DNA from 3 places in the Rhizobium sp. S96 genome. Region 2 is predicted to be linked to each of the others. Evidence: riboswitches for the same ligand, from Rfam matches in the RefSeq annotation. Region 2 holds a riboswitch; each other region holds the start of a gene.

What was found. A riboswitch is a leader RNA that binds a small molecule or an ion and turns the genes downstream of it on or off. The one in region 2 is predicted to bind FMN.
Region 1: another riboswitch for FMN. It lies ahead of ribB (3,4-dihydroxy-2-butanone-4-phosphate synthase); the one in region 2 lies ahead of QTL94_RS22705 (6,7-dimethyl-8-ribityllumazine synthase).
Region 3: another riboswitch for FMN. It lies ahead of QTL94_RS05135 (DMT family transporter); the one in region 2 lies ahead of QTL94_RS22705 (6,7-dimethyl-8-ribityllumazine synthase).

Annotation. Positions count from the first base shown of each region.
Region 1 covers NZ_JAUDRY010000006.1:13,080-16,353, reverse strand. Annotated here, with positions in the region: gene repC (plasmid replication protein RepC) at 1-431, shown strand, start outside; gene ribB (3,4-dihydroxy-2-butanone-4-phosphate synthase) at 1,175-1,804, opposite strand; FMN riboswitch at 1,920-2,064, opposite strand; gene QTL94_RS07785 (glucose 1-dehydrogenase) at 2,172-2,954, opposite strand; gene tpiA (triose-phosphate isomerase) at 3,022-3,274, opposite strand, start outside.
Region 2 covers NZ_JAUDRY010000030.1:129,041-132,314, forward strand. Annotated here, with positions in the region: gene QTL94_RS22695 (hypothetical protein) at 93-521, opposite strand; gene QTL94_RS22700 (hypothetical protein) at 900-1,130, opposite strand; FMN riboswitch at 1,284-1,430, shown strand; gene QTL94_RS22705 (6,7-dimethyl-8-ribityllumazine synthase) at 1,554-2,030, shown strand; gene QTL94_RS22710 (hypothetical protein) at 2,090-3,274, opposite strand, start outside.
Region 3 covers NZ_JAUDRY010000004.1:83,574-86,847, forward strand. Annotated here, with positions in the region: gene QTL94_RS05125 (aldo/keto reductase) at 1-280, shown strand, start outside; gene QTL94_RS05130 (inorganic diphosphatase) at 334-936, opposite strand; gene QTL94_RS05135 (DMT family transporter) at 1,069-1,971, opposite strand; FMN riboswitch at 2,061-2,210, opposite strand; gene hupB (DNA-binding protein HupB) at 2,334-2,609, opposite strand; gene lon (endopeptidase La) at 2,816-3,274, opposite strand, start outside.

The sequences.
Region 1 (3,274 bases), on a different contig from region 2:
ACTTCTCAAATGAACTTGAACCAAGCTCTGAAAAAGAGCCGGGGGCGAAATCGAGCCAAATGATCCGACCGACCAGTGAGCGGCTGAAGGCTTTCCCGCTTGGGGTCGTGCTGAAGGCCTGCCCCCAGGTGTCTGATTACGGACCGGGCGGAGCAATTGCGAGTTGGCGCGATCTTATGTCGGCGGCCGTGGTGGTTCGATCGATGCTGGGGATCAGTCCGTCGGCTTATCAAGATGCTTGTGAAATCATGGGGCCGGAGAATGCGGCGGCGACCGTGGCCTGCATTCTGGAGCGGGCGAACATGATCAACTCTCCGGGTGCCTACCTCCGCGATCTGACCCGTCGGACGGAACGTGGCGAATTTTCGCTCGGGCCGATGATCATGGCGCTGCTCAAGGCGAACGGAGAAAGAGGCCTGAAGGCAGGATAGCCGTGGGCGGATTGCGCACCGGCGAGGTGCTGAACGATGCCCTTTTCACAACGACTGCTTGCTGGGAGCGTAGTTCGCGAACCGGTCCGGCCGACGTTGGAATGATAGAGGAGTGGCTGTGTTATTTCCCGGAAATAGCCGCCTCCCCAGAATGGAGAGGCGGCTCCCCCGCCCTTTTTCGCCTAGCGGCAAACGGTGCGGTATTTCGTTATCCGGTGATGGTGGCTCCACACGTGGTACGGCTGTTTCCAGCAGTGGTCATATCGCACGTGATGTCGGTCGTGATGATAGCGGTCCTGGTAATATCTGTGGTCACTCCGACCCGGCTCGCCAATGCGGATGGTAACGCTGTCAGCGTAAGAAGGGGCAGCGGTTGCAGCAAGCGATGACATAGCAAGAACGGTCGCGACGATAAGTCTCTTCATTACATTCTCCATTGATTTCAGAGACATAAACGTTCGAGCCTTCTATTGGTTTCATCCAATTTTCGTCGAGACCAAAACACCAGGCCGAATAGTCTGCGTCGTCGAGCTCTGACGACAGAGCATCGAGGATGGCGCGCGGGTACGCATTTCTCGAAGGGAAATGCCTGCTGCGTCGGAGCTAAAAGGTTTCGGAGAAGGCGGAGATTTCTATGAAAAGAGGCGCGCAAACCAAATCTGTAAACAGTTGCTGGGCGCTGCATTTGTAGTCGTCTCGAAGCGGAAAACCTTGCCGCTTCGAGACGAGATTGTGACTGGAGATCAGGCCGCCTTCACGGGCAGAGCGGCTGCGGTTCTGTAGGCGATCAGGTCTTCGATCGTGATCAGATGAAGGCCGTGGCGTTCTGCAAAAATCTCAAGGTCGGGAAGGCGCGCCATCGTGCCGTCGTCGTTCGCGACTTCACAGATGACGCCGGAAGCGGAAAGGCCGGCCAGCCGCGCAAGATCAACGGCCGCTTCGGTGTGACCCGGGCGAGACAGGACCCCATTCGGATGGGCGCGCAGGGGAAAGATGTGACCAGGACGGGCGAACTCCTCGGGACGGGTCCCTTCCCGCACAAGCGCCCGGACGGTCGCTGCCCGGTCGGCGGCTGAAATGCCGGTCGTCGTTTCCGGGATGTAGTCGACGGAGACGGTGAATGCGGTCTTCAGAACTTCGGTGTTGCGAGGAACCATCAGCGGAATGTCGAGCTCATCGAGCCGTTCGCCTTCCATCGCGACGCAGATAAGTCCACGAGCGTGGTTCATCATGAATGCGATCGCCTCAGGCGTGATCGCTTCCGAGGCGATTACCAGATCGCCTTCGTTTTCGCGGTCCCGGTCATCGACGACCACAACGATCTCGCCACGGCCAATCGCGGCAACCGCGTCTTCAATCTTCGAAATAGTCATTCATCGTGCCTTTCAAGGGTTAGCCGTTTGACCGGCGTGCATGGCCTTCAACAGCCATCATCATCCCTTGGGCGAACAAGCACACGACACACCGCACCCAAGGCGGCGTTCGCTGCGTTGCTCTCTTCCATCCGGACTTTAACCGTCGGCTCCGGCATCTCACCGGATCTGCTGACCCTTCGTTTTCACGAAGGCGCTCGCGGGCTCCGAGTTTCCTCGATACCGCCGGTGGGGAATTGCACCCCGCCCTGAGAACAAATGTAACATAGACAATCGATAGCCGGTTCCGCAAGGGGGCTCGGCGCGTTCAATCAATGAGGACGAAGTTCCATCGGTGAACACACTGTTCCCCGTCGCCGAATAACGGCTACGACATGATCAGGCCGCCATCGACGTTGATGGTCTGGCCGGTGATGTAGGCCGCGTCGTCACTGGCAAGGAAGGTAACAAGGCCGGCGACGTCTTCGCCCGATCCTGCGCGCCTCATCGGAATTCCCTCGACCCATTCCTTCATGAGTTCGCCGGGAGCGTAATTCCCGAGAAGCTTGCCCCATGCCTGGTCGTTATAGGCCCACATGTCCGTTTCGATGATGCCGGGGCAGAACGCGTTGACGGTGATCTTTTCCGTCGCGACTTCCTTGGCAAGGCTTTGGGTAATGCCGACAACACCCATTTTCGAAGCCGCGTAGTGCGGGGTAAAGATGAAGCCGTCGCGTGCCTGGCCAGAGGCGGTATTGATGATGCGGCCACCACGTCCGTGCTTGCGCATCCGCAAGATTGCTTCCTGCGCACAGAGGAAGACGCCCTTGGTGTTGACGGCCAGAACCTTGTCCCATTCGTTCTCGGTCATGTCCTCGATGCGCGCGATCGTGATCACGCCGGCATTCTGGATCGAGACGTCGATTGTACCGAATGCTGTTTCGGCGGCGTCGTAGAGAGCCTTGACGCTTGCCTTGTCGGTGACGTCGCCGACGAAGGAGATCGCCTTTCCACCGTCCGACTTGATCTGCTCGGCCACGGCGTGGACCGAATCTTCGTTTGCGGAGACGACCAGATTGGCGCCTTCCCTGGCAAAACGCTTGGCGATCGCCGCCCCAATCCCGCGGCTGGCACCCGTGATCACCACGGTCTTGTTGTCGAAGCGGCTCATGTTGTCATCCTTTCATGGTGTCAGCTAAGGCGGCTTGGAAAGCCGCCGTCTTTCTGGTGGTGCCGGATCAGCCGGCCGCCGAGATGATGCCTGCGAAATCTGTTGCCTTGAGCGATGCTCCGCCGACGAGGGCGCCGTCGACATTCGCGACGCTGAAGATCTCGCCTGCATTGCTTGCTTTCACCGATCCGCCGTAGAGGATGCGAACCGTCCGACCGTCGGCGCCCAATGCATCGACGAGGAGCCTTCGGATGGACAAGTGGACTTCGGCGATTTGTTCGAGCGTTGGAACGAGCCCGGTACCGATCGCCCAGACCGGT
Region 2 (3,274 bases):
CCGCCGCGGCGATTTCGGGGCGATAAGGTGTCCCGTAGCCGAGGCTAGAATTGCCAATATGGTAATCGCGAACGGGCGCATTGTTCTTCTCCTCAGTATCCGCCTGGGCGAGACATAGCACTGCGGTTTCCGCACAGCGTGCCGTCCGCAGCCCTGTCATAGTAGGAATAGCAATTTCCGGGATAGGGCCGATAGGGCGCGTAGCCGCCGCCACAGTTGTTGTTGGCGCATACAGCAACGGCAGTTCCGACGACAGCCAGTGCGACCAGCGCGGCCGCAGCTTGGTTCTGCTCTTGCACCATCTTGTAGCAGTCGAGCGGGTCAATTTGGCGGCGGGCAAGCTCTTTAAGCAGGTTTTGGTAAAATGCCTGATCCTTTGTCTCCATGAGGGTGCGACAGAGCGCCGCCTTGCTCACTGCCTCTGGCTTCTTGCTAAATTCTGCCTGTGTTGTCGTGCAGCTCGCCAATGCGAACGCGATCGCCGCGACACCAATGCGTCGCGTCCAAATGCCAAATGTCACGGTATAACCCCTCAGTTTCCCGAGGCGAACATCGCAGAATCCAATACGACGTCAAATTGCATCGTAATACATCGTTAATACACGCATTGTTTGAAAAACGCTGTGGGATACTCGCCCTACATCCACATTGCCGCCTTCTTTTGCTCAACGACCGAGAAATCAACGAAGGCCGCTCGAGCCTTGGACGAATTTACCTCGCCGAGGTCCTTTGACAGCCGCGCAATCTGCGCGCTGTTCCTCTTAGACCTCTCGCCGGCGATAATCTCTGGTAACTCCAAGCCACGAATTTCATCAGCGACAGCCGATCATAGTCCCCGTCCGTCATTGAGGTCCGGCCTGCGACATGGTCGGGCCACGCCGTAGCCGTTCGTTGGACGGCTATCGGTTCTTCAACGTGGCTACTTCAGCTTCGAGATCCTTCACCCGAGCGGTCAACGCGTCGATTTGCTGTTGCCGTTCATCGACCAACGGCTGATCCACTGGAAGCACCAGCGTCCGCGTCAGGTTCGTTAACTGGGGCACCCTCACCGTTATCGCCATTGTTATGGTTTCGATTGGCGACACGCTCCGTAGGCTGATGAACTGGGTAAAACTGATGAAGGCTCGCATTTGATCTTCGTCATTCTGGCCCGTTGAAAACTACCTCGCGTCGCTGGAGGCGGTTGGATCAGCTTGATGGCTATCGATGACGAGTTGCCGTGCCCGATCGATCGGCCAAGCATTCGGAAGCTTGCATTCTTCTCCGCCTTTGAACTATCGTGCCGGTGTTCTCAGGGCGGGGTGAAATTCCCCACCGGCGGTATCAGGCCACAGCCTGGAGCCCGCGAGCGCTTCTGGCGTTGCCGGAAGGTCAGCAGATCCGGTGAGATGCCGGAGCCGACGGTATAGTCCGGATGGAAGAGGACATGGCAGGCGCATCACCTTTCGTTGTGAGAGGGTGCGCGTCCTGTCTGTTCGCTCAAGGGATCAGGCCCTCCGGGGCTATGTCGTCACTGCCGGCCCCCGCCGGCAAAACCCTTGAAAGGCATTTCAATGCTTCAAACTGCAACAACCACCCAAAAGCGCATCGCGGTCATCCGGGCTCGCTGGCATGCCGACATCGTGGACAACGCCGTGAATTCGTTTGTCGACGAATGGGGCGTTCTCGGTCGCTTCCCCTCGGACGTTGAGATTATCGACGTTCCCGGCGCCTTGGAGATACCACTCCACGCCCAGGCACTGATCGGCACCGGCAAATATGATGCCGTGATCGCTTGTGCATTTGTTGTCGACGGCGGAATCTATCGCCATGACTTCGTCGCCGGAACCGTCTTAGACGGGTTGATGCGCGTTCAGCTCGACACCGGCACACCGGTCCTCTCGGTGGTACTCACTCCCCACCATTTCCAGGAGTCGGAAGCTCAAATCGACTTCTTCAAGCGGCACTTCGTGATGAAGGGTAAGGAAGCTGCCAATGCCTGCGCGGCAATCCTTGGGGCCCGCGCGAAGCTGCTCGCCAGCGTGGAGTAAAAAGCATCGAACGGCGGCCGCCGCCTGGCCGTCGTTCTCATTCTGGGCAACAGACGTTGTTACAACAAGTCGTTCGACGGAACTGCCACACCACTCAAAATGAATTCCGTGTCCCCCTCTCGGACGGTCGAAACGCCAATCTTCTGAGATTTTAGATCTCCAGGTGTGAGGGGCTTCCACTTCACCCACGTCGGGCGAAACGAGACGGAGCCATCGCGATTCTGACGATCAGGTATCACCAGGATCGCCGAGTTGCGATTGATGATATGCTTTCCAGAAGAATACAGCGCGTCTATCTGGCGGATCAGCGACTGTCCAGCATCGGACTGTGGGCCCTTCGATGCAGCAAAAGCAGTCGCCTCTGCAGATAGGAAGATGATAAACGCCGTTGCCGTGCGCGCAGCCAACGGAGCAAGTGGTGCAGCGGCGGGTCCGAGCATCATTAAGCCGCGTCCACCGACGATGGCAGCAACGGCGGCAAGCCCAATAACGTTTGCAACAAACACGAACTGGGCGCCTAACTTTATTACATTAAGCGCCGATATCTCGCTGAGCATGGTTAGGGTCTGCGCGGTTGAAAATCCAATCTGACCCGGTCTAGGTCGCACTGACAGATAGTCGATGGTATTCGACGTCTGCCCGGTCAGGGCTGCAAACGCGCCGCTCTCGAGATATACCCCGACCGCGCTCCCCTCGAGAATTTGGCGGGCGCATTCGGTTCTCAAAACGTTAAGCAGGTGCGTCGCGACACTCTGCAAAGCGGCGATCAACGCTCCTCCCTGGAACGTTGGCGAAGTCCACTTCAGTGGGGGATGGCGCAGCACGCGGAGATCCGGAATCGAATACGCATATGCTCCTTTCGGCTTGTCGGGATACAGGAGATCCTCTGCGACTCCCAGAAAGAGCGTATCAACTAGATGACCTCTGAGGCCCCAGCCAAATTGGCGGTAGACTTCGTAGCCCTCCTGTCCATTGATTTTCCAATAGTAGTAGATCGATCCGGGCTCTTTTTCCACCGCGTGCAACTCCGCAGTGTTATTGTTCGCGGAAGCTCGCCACACGACCCCCGTTCCATCAAAGGTAGTGTAACCCTGACCCGCTCGCCAGCTCGGCGAACCACAACCAACTTGGGCCATCTTCGCATAGAATTTCGCTTCAGCTCCGGCCTGGCCCATAGGCATGTAAGAATCCGACTTAATCTCCCAGATTTCCTGCGTCGCCAACGCAACGACGTCTGCAAATCC
Region 3 (3,274 bases), on a different contig from region 2:
CGGCGAAACGTTTGCCGGTGTGCCTTTCGAGGTTGGCCTTCAAGCCGTCGAGGAAGTGCGCAAGCTGGTTCCGGCCGGCGCCTCCATGGCCGCATTCGCGCTTCGCTGGATCCTGATGAGCGACGCCGTCACCGTCGTGATCCCCGGCGCTCGCAATGCCGAGCAGGCCAAAGCCAACGCGGCCGCGGCCAGCCTTGCGCCGCTTTCGCAGGACGTCATGGATGCCACCCGCGAGATCTACGAGCGGCTGATCGGGCCGCACGTGCATCAGCGCTGGTAGATACAAAAATGGCCGGGCAAAACCCGGCCATTTCTTTGAGCGTGCGGCTCGAATTACTTCTTGTCGGCATAGGCCTTGATGGCGGTGGCGACTTCCGACTGCGCCTTCTCGGCATTTTCAAAGCCGTTCAGCTCGACGACCTTGCGCTTTGCCGGAAGCTGCTTGTAGACGCGGAAGAAGGCCTGCAGGCGCTCCTGCTCGATCTCCGGAAGATCGGTGATTTCCTTGACCTTGTCGTAGGTCGGATCGATGTCGGTCGTCGGCACGGCAACAATCTTGTCGTCGACCTCGCCACCGTCGATCATCTTCAGCACACCGATCGCGCGCACCCGGATGATTGCGCCGGGAGCGACCGGTTCGCGTGTGTAGACGATCGCGTCGAGCGGATCACCGTCACCGCCGAGCGAGCTGGTGATCGAGCCATAGTTGGCCGGATAGGCCACCGGCATCGACTGGAAGCGGTCAACGACGATGTGGCCGGTATCGGCGTCGATCTCGTACTTGATGATGCTTCCCTGCGGGATCTCGATCGCCGTGAAGAACTCCTTGCTGTCATCCTTCGGCTGCGGAAAATCGAGATAGGAAACATAGTCTGCAGCGGCTGCGATACCTGCGGTCAAAAGCAAGGCTGCTGCGGTGGAAAAAATCGTCTTCACTATGGATACCCCCATTGGCGCTATAAGAAACGCACTCCGCCTAGGGGGGTGAGATCACAACGATATGACATTTCTGTCGGCTTCCGGAACGGGCGATAACATATGCGTGACCGCCCGCTGGTCAGCTGTGGATCAGCCGCCCGCCCGCTCCCGCTTCATTTCATTTTGCATGATGAAGATAGAGGCGCCGAGGATCAGGAAAGCACCGAGCCAGAGGTAGCCCGCCGGCGCGTAACCGAAGAACAGCCAGCCGGCCAGTACGTTCAGGGGCAGCTTGAGATCATCGAACGGCTGCACGTAAGTGGCGTCGGCCACGGTGTAGGCGAGCGTCAGGAAATACTGCGCCATGACGGTCAACAGGCCAGCCAGAACGAAGAGCACGAGGGTCATGCCGGTCGGGATGGCGAAATCCGCGGCAAGCGCCAGGCCACCATTGATCGGCGTCAGCAAGACCAGCAGCCAGACGGTGATCGTCTCTGGGCGCTCGATCCCGGTGAGGCTCTTGGTGATCAGGGACGAGGCTCCCCACAGCAACGCGGAGAGTATCGGCAGCAGGGCAGCCCAGGTAAAGGCATCCGACCACGGCTGCAGGATGATCATCGCGCCTATGAAACCGACTGCGGTCGCTGCCCAACGGGCGGTTCCAACACGTTCGCCAAGAAACAGCCGGGCGCCGAGGATGATGAAGAAGGGAGACGTCATCACCAGTGCGATCGCCTGCCAGATCTGGACAGACGCGAGCCCCGCAACCCAGGCCAGCACGCCGAAGGAGGCCAGGGCAACGCGAACGGCGTGGCGCCAGGGGTAACTGGTCCGCATGGCGGAAAGGCCGACCTTTTTCAGGAACGGCAGGGAGAACAGCAAAGCGAATGCATATTGCCAGAAAGCGGCTGATGCGGAGGGAAACGCCAGCTTCATCGTCAGCCACTGCGTGATGACGTTGAGGATCGCGAAAGCGATCCCTGCAAGTACCATCCAGCCGGCGCCGGCAAGCGCGCGCGACTTGGAAGCGGTCAATGGGGAAGTCTGATTCATGTCATTCATCCGAAACAAGGGACCAACACAAATCAGGACGCATGAGCGCCGATATCACGCGTCGGCATCGGCCTTCGCGATCAAACGACGTTCATTCTCTTTCATCCGGACTATGACCGTCGGCTCCGGAATTGCACCGGATCTGCTGACCCTTTCCGACGTGGCCGGAAAAGCGCTCGCGGGCTCAAGCAGATGCTCTTACCGCCGGTGGGGACTTTCACCCCGCCCTGAGAACATCAATGGCGTAAAACAAAGTCGCAAGATCAGCAAGGTCATAAAAACGCGAAAAGGGTCCAGCTTGCGCCGAACCCTCTAAAACCTGTGCCGCCGGCCTCGTTGTCCGGCAGCCAAGTCAAATCCAATCAGCCGTTGACGGCATCCTTCAGGCCCTTGCCGGGCGTGAACTTCGGCACGTTGCGAGCCGGGATATCGACTTCAGCGCCGGTGGACGGGTTGCGGCCCTTGGTGGCTGCGCGATGGGAAACGGTGAAGCTACCGAAACCAGCGAGGCGAACGTCGCCCTTGCCCTTGAGTTCAGCCTGGACAACTTCGAAAACTGCGTCAACTGCGGAAGCAGCATCGGTCTTCGAGAGTCCTGCCTTTTCGGCAACTGCGGACACGAGTTCATTCTTGTTCATGTTTCCACCCCTTTCTAAATGGTTCGAAACGACTCAAATCTATAAGCTGGCACAGAATAAGGTTCATCAGGCCCGCCGCACCCCAAAGACCCTGCAAATCAAGGAAATGCAAGCGTCTACACATGGTTTTCACAAAAAAAGGCTGGCGAAAACGCCAGCCTTTTCAGGGTTTTTAAGCAATTGGGCACGAATGTGGCAAACAAGGCTCAGTGAGCTATGGTTGCGCCAGTTTCATCGAGCCCTTCGACCGTCGCGATGACCGGCGTTTCCACCGTTCCATCCCACTCGATCGGCTCCGGTCTGCGGACCAGGGCATGCTTGATCACCTCGCCCATGCGGGAAACGGGGATGATCTCCATGTTGTTCTTCACGTTATCCGGAATCTCCGCCAAGTCCTTGGCGTTCTCTTCCGGGATCAGCACCTTCTTGATACCGCCGCGAAGCGCTGCAAGCAGCTTTTCCTTCAGACCACCGATCGGCAGTACGCGACCGCGCAGGGTGATTTCACCCGTCATTGCCACGTTCTTGTCGACCGGAATACCGGTCATGATCGAGACGATCGCGGTTGCCATGGCAACACCGGCCGACGGGCCATCCTTCGGCGTCGCACCTTCCGGCACATGCACGTGGATGTCGCTCTTGTCGAAGCGCGGAGGCTCGATGCC